One region of the Novosphingobium sp. RL4 genome, then DNA from elsewhere that is predicted to be linked to it. Evidence: riboswitches for the same ligand, from Rfam matches in the RefSeq annotation. Region 1 holds a riboswitch; the other holds the start of a gene.
The links. Region 1 has a riboswitch for cobalamin ahead of cobW (cobalamin biosynthesis protein CobW). Riboswitches for the same ligand answer to the same signal wherever they lie in the genome.

Region 1 (4,917 bases):
AATGCGGCCGTCCACTTCGGGCAGCGCCACATTCATCGCAAGGTCGCGCGGGCCAAGGCCGCGTGCGGCGCTCTGCCACTCGCTTTCCAGGACACCCGCAAAGGCGACTTGCAGGATCGGGCAGTCCGCCTTTTCGAGAATGCCCGGCTTGCGATCGTCACCTGCGGAGGACGAGGCGAAGCTGGTGGCGTTGACGATCACATCGGGCGCGACCTCGCCCAGCAATCCGCCCAGCCAGTCCACCGCGAAAGGTTCCCGCAAGGCGCGAACGTGAACGGCGGCGACGTTGAAGCCGCGCTCCTGCAGCGCCGCGATCATCGCGTCCACGGCGTCCAGCGTGCCCGCGATCATCAGCGCGCGGTAGAACACCAGCAGGGCGAGCGGGCGGCCTTCGGTCCAGCCTGCCTGCACTTCGGCAAGCCCGGCGCGCTCGGTGCCTGCAAGGTAGAGCCCGGCATCGGCCACGGGCACCGGATCGTCCGGTTCGCCTGCGTCATGGCCGATGGTCCGCGCGGCGGTGCGCAGGAACGAGAGGGCATTGGCCATGCCGCCCTGCCGGAGATAGTCGCGCATCCGCTCGCGGACCTCGGCGGTCAAGGTGGAGGCGCGGTCGAGTGCGGGATCGGCCTCGCGCCCATCGGCGATGGCGGCGAAGGCAATGCCGTTCTCCCGCGCGACACGGGCGATCTCGTCGATCCCGTAGCCCCAGTAGCTCTTGCCGCCGAGCAGGATCACGCAGACGAATCTGGCCTTCGCGATCACTTTCTCGACATAGAGGTCGATCGAGTAGGGATGGCGCAGTTGCAGCAGATTGGCGAGGCGAACGCTCGGCCCACCTTCCGGCAAACGCGCCGCCGCGCCCGCGAAGCAGGCGAGTTCGCTGTCCGCCACGGTGAGGATCACCATGTCGCCGGGAGACTGGTCGAGGTCGATCGCCTCCTCGCCGTTGGAGATCGTCCCCGGCGTGGCGGACAGCAGGTGCATCAGGCGTCTGCTGTAGTGGCCACGGGGCCGAGAACCCCGGCAAGCCCTGCTTCGATGGCGGTGCGGTCCAGCCCCTTCTGGCCGATGACGACAAGCTGGGTGCGGCGCAGTTCCTGCGGCAGCCAGGCGCGGTCGTAGAAGTGCTGGATGCGCGGACCGACGGCCTGCACGACAAGGCGGCTCGGCTTGCCGCCGACCGCGACCATGCCTTTCACGCGCAGAATGTCGTGCTCTGCGATCAGGCCGTTTAAACGGGCGAGAAGGGCGTCGAGATCGGCCACATCGCCGCCGGAAACGACGAAGCTGTCGAAGTCGTCATGGTCGTGATCCTCGTCCAGCCCGTCGATGTGCGAGGGGCGGGAATCGAGATCGTCCTCGGCCGCGGCAGTGATACCCAGCAGCGCGGCGATGTCGACGGCGCCGTGATCGGCGCGCACGATCTTCACGCCGGGGCGCGTTTCGGCCAGCACCAGCGTTTCGACATGGGCAAGGGCATCGGCATCCACCAAGTCGGTCTTGTTGAGCACGACCATGTCGGCGCAGCCCAGCTGTTCCTCGAACAGTTCTTCCAGCGGGCTTTCGTGGTCCAGCATCGGATCGGCCGCGCGGGCGGCTGCCAGTGCTGCCTCGTCAGTGGCGAAACGGCCGGCCGCGACGGCATCGGCGTCGATCAGGGCGACCACGCCGTCAACCGTGGCGCGGGTGCGGATGTCGGGCCACTGGAAGGCCTTCACCAGCGGCTTGGGCAGGGCAAGGCCGCTGGTCTCGATGATGATGTGATCGGGCCTGTTCTCGCGGTCCAGCAGCTTCTGCATGGTCGGCAGGAAATCGTCGGCGACGGTGCAGCAGATGCAGCCGTTGGCCAGTTCGACGATATCGTCTTCCGGGCAGGCTTCGTCGTTGCAGCCCTTCACCAGTTCGCCGTCCACGCCGACATCGCCGAATTCGTTGATGATGAGGGCAAGGCGGCGGCCCTTGGCGTTTTGCAGCAGGTGGCGGATCAGCGTGGTCTTGCCGGCGCCCAGAAAGCCGGTGATGACGGTGGTGGGAACTTTGCTCATGTGTCGTCTCCCGCGCGCCAGCGACCTGAAGCGGCGGGGCTTTCCGCCGCGACCTGCGACGATTGCGGCGTGCCGCGTCGGACCGGCGCACGGGCGCCCGACACGGCATGCCGCTGCGGCCCCGGCCGCATGCATCACGTCGCTCAGACGGAAGAGTTACCGTGCCTTGGCCATCCCCTGGACCCGGGCAAGAGCGACATCGACGCAGGCAGGTATCCTGGCTCGCGGGTCAGGGCGGGATGCACGGCCTTCCCAGGCCTCGCAGGATTTAGCGTCCGGCCCAGTGGCTGCGTCGGGAAGCGATTGTCCCGCCGCGAATGTGCATCGCGCTCACCGCTTACAGTTGCAGGGACAGCCCCGGAATCGAGCAAACTCTTTCGAGCAAAACTCTACCGGGTTCCCGTATTAAGCCCCTTGCGGGGCACCGGCGCGATCTTTGCCCGCGGCGTCCTGAAGGGCGAAACGGGCCCTGCGGCGATTAGCCGGGCAGGCCGCTGCCCGCAAGCCCCCCGGCAAGGCCAAGCGATTGCAGCCGCCACCTGCCGCTGAACGAAAACACGGTATGCGAAAGCGGCGCGATGTCTATCGCGAGCGTGGTGGAAAGCGGCAGGCAGAGCGCATGGGAAAGCGCCGCGCGCACGATCATCGGGTGCGTGATCCCGCAGGCCGGGCCGTCGTGACGGGCGATCTCGTCCATCCATCGGCCGATCCGCTGCCGGGCGGTTTCCATCGATTCTCCCCCCGGAGCGCCGCCAAGCGGGTCTGCGATCCATGCCGAGAACGCGCCGGGTTCCTCCTGGTGCACTTGCGCAAAGGCGCGGCCGGACCAGCGGCCATGATCGATATCGGCCAGCGCGGGTTCCGTCCGCCCGATAATGCCCATCGCCCCTGCGGTCTCGGCAGCGGCGATGGCGGGGCTGGTGAAGGTGCTATCGCGGAAGCGATCGTTCAGCGCGGTGCGCGCCGCATCGCGCAGCCCGCCCTCGTCCAGCGGTTCGTCAGGCCCTGCAAAGCCGCCGTGACGGGCCGGGGCCGTGGCGGCGATGCAGATCAGCAGGAGGGTCGTCGCCAAGGCCTGAATTCCATCGAGGTCGTTGACGCCGCCGGTAACCCGGTCCTAAGGGAAGGCGTCGAGGATTGAAGAAGCCGGTGGAATTCCGGCGCGGTCGCGCCACTGTAATCGAACGGGAACTTCCCCGTCGAGAGCCAGACCTTCCGCCTTGGCACAGATTTTCCGGGGACGCGCAATCCCGCCAAGGAGCATGAGCATGGCTGTTTCCGCCGCAATTTTCGATGATACCTTCATTCCGGTCGAAGGCGGCAGCGCCATCCCGATCGAGGACATCGCTCCCTGGGCCGTGCTGGGCACGCTGCTGGCCCTTATCTTCCTCTATTTCGTGAGCACCGAGCAGGGCGCTTTCTCCCTGTTCCAGGGCATGTACGTTCACGAATTCGTCCACGACGGCCGGCACCTCCTCGGTTTTCCCTGCCACTGAGGTAACGTCATGACCCGTCAATTGCTTTGGCGCGGAATGCTTGCCGGCATTCTGGGCGCGCTTCTGGCCACGCTTTTCGCACGCGGTTTCGCGGAACCGCAGATCGACCTCGCGATCGGTTACGAGGAAGATCATGCGGCCCACGGCGCTCTGCCCGATCACCCGGCGCCCGATCATGCTGGAATGGCGATGGCATCTGCGCCGCTCGCACACCCGCATCCGGCGGACGAAGAGGAACTCGTCAGCCGCGATACCCAGAAGGGGGCCGGCCTCGTTACCGCGCTGGCGCTTTACGGCGCGGCGGTGGGGGGCATCTTCTCGCTGGTCTTCGCATACGGCTATGGCAGGATGGGCCATCTCGGCCCGCGCAGCTTCGCACTGCTTCTGGCGGCGCTGACTTTCGTGCTGGTGGTGGTGGTTCCCGCGATCAAGTATCCGCAGACCCCGCCGGCCGTAGGCAAGCACGAGACGGTGGCGCTGCGCACGGCTGCCTATTTCGGCATGATCGCGCTGTCGCTCGGCGCGGCCGTGGTTGCCGGGCGCCTTCGCGGCAGGCTGGCGCGGCCGGGCAGGGGCTTCGATGCCACCCTGCTGGCTTTCGTGGTCTATCTCGGGATGGTCGGCCTAGGCCAGTTCCTGCTTCCCGCGATCAACGAAGTGCCTGCCGATTTCCCGGCGGTATTGCTCTGGAACTTCCGGCTCGCCTCGATGGGAACGCAGCTCGTGCTGTGGGCCACCATCGGACTGGCTTTCGGACTATGGGCGGAGCGCGTGCTCAGGCGCCAATCGGCCTGAGCACGGCCTGCCTCCCTGAAGGCTTGCTCACTCGCTCCGGTTGCCTGCCCCCGTGGGCGCCGGGCGCAGCGGCGCGCGGCTCAGCTCGTTACCGGCGCGCGTGGTCTTCTTCAGAAGTTTCAGGAAGATATCCTGTTCTTCTGATGTGAGATGAGAGACGATGTCGTCCTGCACCTGGTCCACCCATGGCGTTGCCGCGGCCAGAGCCTCGCCGCCCTGCCGGCTCAGCATCAGCACGCGGGCGCGGCGGTCGGTCGGGCTGACCTCGCGTTCGACCAGCCCTTTCTGCACGAGCCGGTCGATCACGCCGCCGATCGTCACCCGGTCATAGGCGATCATGCCCGCCAGCGTCTGCTGGTCCAGCCCCGGATGATCGCGCAGGGTCAGCATCGCCGCATATTGGACCGAGGTCAGGTCAAGCCCGGCCTCGGTCATGCGCGATGTGAAGCGCGCCACGGAAATCTGCTGAAGGCGGCGGATCAGGTGGCCGGGCATGGTCTCGAGGTCGCTCATGACAGCCACCTAGCTTGATAACGCCCGCCTGCTCAAGCCTCCCGTGTGCTGCCATGGCCGACCTCGGC
Region 2 (4,917 bases), 130 kb from region 1:
CATCGGCGCGCCGCTGGCAGTCCACGCGCCGGACATCCCGGTGATCCCGGGGACCACTCGTGTCGGCACCGAGCCCGACAGGCGGGTGTAGAGGTGCATGAACGAGCCGTAGAAGAACGGGTCGCCCTCGCACAGGACCACGACATCCTCGCCCGCACCGGCCAGCCGCGCGACATGGCCCGCGCAATATTCGTAGAACTCGGAAAGGCAGGCGTTGTAGCGCGGGTCGGACAGCGGGATTTCCGTCGTGACCGGATACTCCATCGCGAATTCCACAACGTCTTCGCGCAGCATCCCCTCGACGATCCTGCGCGCCTGCCCGGGGCGGCCGGACTTGCGGAAATAGGCGACATGCCTTGCCTCGCGCACCAGACGGTCGGCGCGAACGCTCAGCAGGTCCTGCGCGCCGGGGCCAAGGCCCACGCCGTGAACGGTGCCCGGCTTCATTCCGCGCGGCTCCCGATGGCGTTGATCGCGGCCACGGTGATGGCGCTGCCGCCCAGCCGCCCCTCGACGATGCAGCAGGGCACCGGCATCGCCTCCCACAGCGCGGCCTTGGACTCCACCGCGCCGACAAAGCCGACCGGACACCCTATGATCGCCGCCGGGCGCGGACAGGCGGGGTCTTCCAGCATGTTCAGCAAATGGAACAGCGCTGTCGGCGCATTGCCGATCGCCACCAGCGCCCCCTGCAGATGCGGCCGCCACAGTTCGAGCGCCGCGGCCGAGCGCGTGTTGGACATGGCTTTCGCCAGATCGGGAACCGCCGGGTCGTGCAGCGTGCAGATCACCGGATTGCCGGCGGGAAGGCGCGATCTGGTGATGCCTTCCGTCACCATGCGCGCATCGCAGAGCACCGGAGCCCCGCGCGCTGCAGCCGCGATCGCGGCTTCGGCGAAGCCCGCGGAGAACCGTATATGAGCGGCCAGTTCGACCATGCCCGAGGCATGGATCATGCGCACCGCGATACGCTCTTCCTCACGCGTGAAACGCTGGAGATCGGCCTCGGCACGGATGGTCGCGAAAGACTGGCGGTAGATCGCCGCGCCATCGGTTTCATAAAGATGAGGCATCATTCGGCTCCGAAATGGGCGAGCAGTTGTGGGAGATCGAGGCCGGACCGGCATGGCGGGTCTCCGGCAGCGGCATCGATGGAAAGGTCGAAGCGGCCGTTTCGCCCGGTCAGCGTGACGCTTGCAGGGGCGGAACGCGCACAGCCCTTGGCGCAGCCGGAGACGTGAAGGCGGCCCGGAACGTGCGCGGCCAGCCGCAAGGCCAGCGGCCGCGTCGCCACGGTCGCCTGCGGGCACAGCGGTGCTCCGGGGCAGGCGTCCACGCGCATGGCCGGATCGGTAGGATCGCTGACAAAGCCATCCCCGACAGGATCGGGGAGCGGGTTCGCGCCTTCCAGAAGAAGCACCCGCCACGGGGTGATCCGCAAGGCCGCCGCCCCGGAACGTGTGACGAGCGAGGCCAGCGCCGCCGCCTCCACGCTGCCGAAAGCGGCGCCGCAGGCATGGCCCATGGCATGGGCGCCGGGGCCGATGACCGGACGCGGCGATGCGGGAGAGACCCATCCCCTGGCCCAGCCCGGCAGCTCGGCACGGTGGCGCGCCATCCTGCCGGATGCGATCCCGCCGGAGGCGACGAACCATTCCGCCAGTTCGACCAGCGCGCCGACCGCTTCGTCCACGGCAACGGGAATCCCCAGCGCCCGGCCATCCGCGCGCAGGATGAGCCAGCCGCCTTCGCCCCGTTCGATCCGAAAGTCCGCCGGGCTTCCCCCCAGGATCGGCGCGGCTCCGGCGTCCACGGCGAAACCCATCTTTCCCGGCAGTTCCGGCAGGCGAACCTGCGCACTGGCCAGCGCCTCGGCGATCCGGAACGTGTCGTCCCCCGCCGTCCAGTCCGGCGCGACGAGGATATTGCGGCGGTTTTCGGTATCGGGCCGGGCATCCACCAGTTCCAGCGCCACCAGTTGCTCCAGCAGGGCCGCCCAACCGGCTTCGGTCACACCCCGGATCTGGAGATTGGCACGGCGGCTGAGGTCGATCGCCCCGCTGCCGTATTCGCGGGCCAGCGCGCAGAGCGCCAGCGCCTGCGCGCGTGACAGGCGCCCAAGGCGCGGCCGCACGCGCACGATCAGCCCGTCGCCCGCCATCATCGGGCGCCAGGCACTGGGGCACCAGCCGCGCACGGCAAAGTCGCTCATGTGCGGCGATCCGGGCGGGAACGCTGGATTTTCAAAAGGGCACGCTTCGACGAGACGCGCATAAACGCTTTCAACCGCGCGCGGCGACGATGACCGGGGCTTGCCGACGAAGTCGGTCCGTGCGCAACGACAGGCGGGCGCGACATACGCCATCCCTGCACACCGATGCAGCCCCAGCCGCACAGGTTCGTCGCTCACGCGGAGTACCGAGCCTTGGCCTTTCCCTGGACCATGGCAAGAGCGACCGACGCGCCGGCAGGTCTCCTGGCTCACGGGTCAAAGCTCGATACGCGGCCTTCCCGGAACCGGCGCCGATGGGCGCCTTCATCCAGTGGCCGGCTCCGTTGAGGGAGCCCCGGCATCTCGCTCGCCGCTTACAGTTGCAGGGACAGCTGCGGAATGGGAGTTTCCTCCGCACCGCATTCCCATTTCAGCCCCGAAAGGCACCCGCGCGATCGTTGCAGGCCGGACGAAATCCGGCTTGCAGGTGCCGCCTAACCCAAAACGGGATCGATGCCAATCGTCAGCGCAGCCCTGCAAGCGCATCCCGGCGATATCGCACGGCGGCGGCGATACCGGGCGGCCCGATTGCGCCCGATCAATGCGGCTGACGGCGCAGGCGTCATGATCTGCCGAAACCCGGAAGTCATCGCCGATGGTGACGAAACCTCAGGTCGGGTCCGGACGTTGCACACCGAGACGAAGGAGAATCCCATGCTCGAACATGTCCCTCAATGGCTTGGCGCCCTGTTTCACAACTTCCGCGCGGGACATTCCAAGCTGGCGATCGTCCGCGCCGGGCTGGTGCCGGAAGGCGCCTTCATAGACCTGTCGAGCCCCGCTTTCGAGAACGGCGCGCGCCTTCCCGCCCGCTTCACGGCCGATGGCGAAGGCATATCCCCGCCGCTGGAATGGGGCGAGGTTCCTGCCGCCACCACCAGCCTGGCGCTGCTGGTCGAAGACCCCGACGCTCCTGCGGCCGAGCCTCTTGTCCACGCCATCGTCTGGAACCTTCCCGCAGGCACACGGGCGATTCCCGAAGGCGGCATCGGCCCTGACGACGACGGTGCGCCGGACGGGCGCGATGTGGGGCGCAACAGCTATCAGGCCGAAGGCTGGCTGCCGCCCGATCCCCCGCCGGGCCACGGCACGCACGATTACGTGTTTCAGCTCTTCGCGCTTTCCCGCGCGCCCGTGCTGGAAACGAACCCGGGCCGTTCGGAATTCCTGGCGGCGATCAAGGACCATGTCCTGGCCGCCGGAATGCTGGTGGGCCATTACGCGCGCGGAGACGGGGAACCGGCTGACGAGGAGTAGATCACGGCGGCAAAGGCGAGCGCCCCTTCGGCGCTCCCGCCCCGCTGTCATCTCCATTCGCGCAGGCGGGTTGCGCGCGCGGCCATTGTCAGCAGCGCAGGAAAGGACCGGGCCGCGTGGCACCCGGCCTGCCGCAGGACCGGATGGTCCAGCATGTTCTGGAACGCCATGGCCCGCCGGACCTGACCGCGAACCTCCGCGGCGAGCCTGCAGTCGTATCGCCGCGCGTCCTCGCCCGCCATCACGCTTTGCGCGGCGACGAAGGCACTGCGCAGGGCGATGGCCATGCCGTCCCCGGTGAGCGAGGCGGTCATCGCCCACTGGTCTCCCAGCCGCAGCACCCGGCTGTTCGCGGTCCGGGCCGGGGCCATGCCGTAGTTCAGGTTGGCGATCGTTACAGGACGGTCGAACAGCGGCTCCGCATCGGCCAGCATTTCGCGCAGCGCCGCGATCTCGTCCAGCCGGGCGCGCAGGCCCGTCCAGTCCCCGCCGGACTGCGCAAGACGGCTGCGGCGCACGACGAGGCACAAGTTGGCCCGTCCACCCTCCACCATCTGAAGTCCCGCATAACCGCCGCCGAACAGAAAGAGCATGATCGTGCCCGCCAGACGGTGCATCGCGGCAGGGGCAAGGCGGTAATGCATCTTGAACCCCACGAAACCAGCCTCCGCCCGCCCCGTGGACGCCGTGCCTCTTTCGCGCAGGGGCAGCTTGCCGCTTGCCAGCAGCAGATACTCCCCCTCTCGGTCCCCCTCGCTCGTGCGGGCCACGCAGCCGCCGAGTTCGAGTACCCTGACGCCCCGCTCCACCCGCGCGCCGGCTGCGATGGTCTCCCTCAACAGCGCCTCGTCCAGCACATGGCGGCTGAGGCCCCAGGCACCGAAGGGCAGCGGCGCCTCCGCTTCCACAGTGCCCGAAACCAGCCTGATCCGCTGGATCGGCACACCGCCCAGCGAAGCGGGGTCCACGCCAAGCTGGCGCAGATGCGCCGCCGCCTCCACCGAGAGGAATTCGCCGCAGACCTTGTGATGCGGCCCATGCTCCCGTTCCAGCAGGAGCACGTCCCGCCCCTGCCGCGCCAGCAGGCAGGCCGCCGCCCCGCCTGCAAGCCCCCCGCCGACCACGAGGACATCGGCCATGTCAGCGTTCCAGGGTGAAGCGGAAGCTCTCCGCCGCCATGCCCGGCCCGAAGGCCAGCGCCAGCCCATCTCCCTCGCCCGAGCCCGACAGCATCCGCGAAAGGATGAACATCAATGTCGCCGAGGACATGTTGCCGTGATCGTGCAGCACCGTTCGCGAAGGCAGCAGCGCCTCGGCGGGTAAGCCAAGGCCGTGCTCCACGGCATCCAGCACCGTGCGGCCGCCCGCGTGGACCGCCCATAACGCGA

Region 2: another riboswitch for cobalamin. It lies ahead of U9J33_RS17535 (cobalamin biosynthesis protein CobG); the one in region 1 lies ahead of cobW (cobalamin biosynthesis protein CobW).

Annotation. Positions count from the first base shown of each region.
Region 1 is NZ_CP141945.1:141,258-146,174, forward strand. It holds gene cobN (cobaltochelatase subunit CobN) at 1-984, opposite strand, end outside; gene cobW (cobalamin biosynthesis protein CobW) at 984-2,045, opposite strand; cobalamin riboswitch at 2,235-2,489, opposite strand; gene U9J33_RS18055 (histidine phosphatase family protein) at 2,524-3,117, opposite strand; cobalamin riboswitch at 3,153-3,277, shown strand; gene U9J33_RS18060 (CbtB domain-containing protein) at 3,332-3,541, shown strand; gene U9J33_RS18065 (CbtA family protein) at 3,551-4,336, shown strand; gene U9J33_RS18070 (MarR family winged helix-turn-helix transcriptional regulator) at 4,364-4,849, opposite strand.
Region 2 is NZ_CP141945.1:10,641-15,557, reverse strand. It holds gene U9J33_RS17545 (precorrin-2 C(20)-methyltransferase) at 1-447, opposite strand, end outside; gene U9J33_RS17540 (precorrin-8X methylmutase) at 444-1,073, opposite strand; gene U9J33_RS17535 (cobalamin biosynthesis protein CobG) at 1,073-2,212, opposite strand; cobalamin riboswitch at 2,449-2,678, opposite strand; gene U9J33_RS17530 (YbhB/YbcL family Raf kinase inhibitor-like protein) at 2,927-3,529, shown strand; gene U9J33_RS17525 (NAD(P)/FAD-dependent oxidoreductase) at 3,577-4,668, opposite strand; gene U9J33_RS17520 (type III polyketide synthase) at 4,670-4,917, opposite strand, start outside.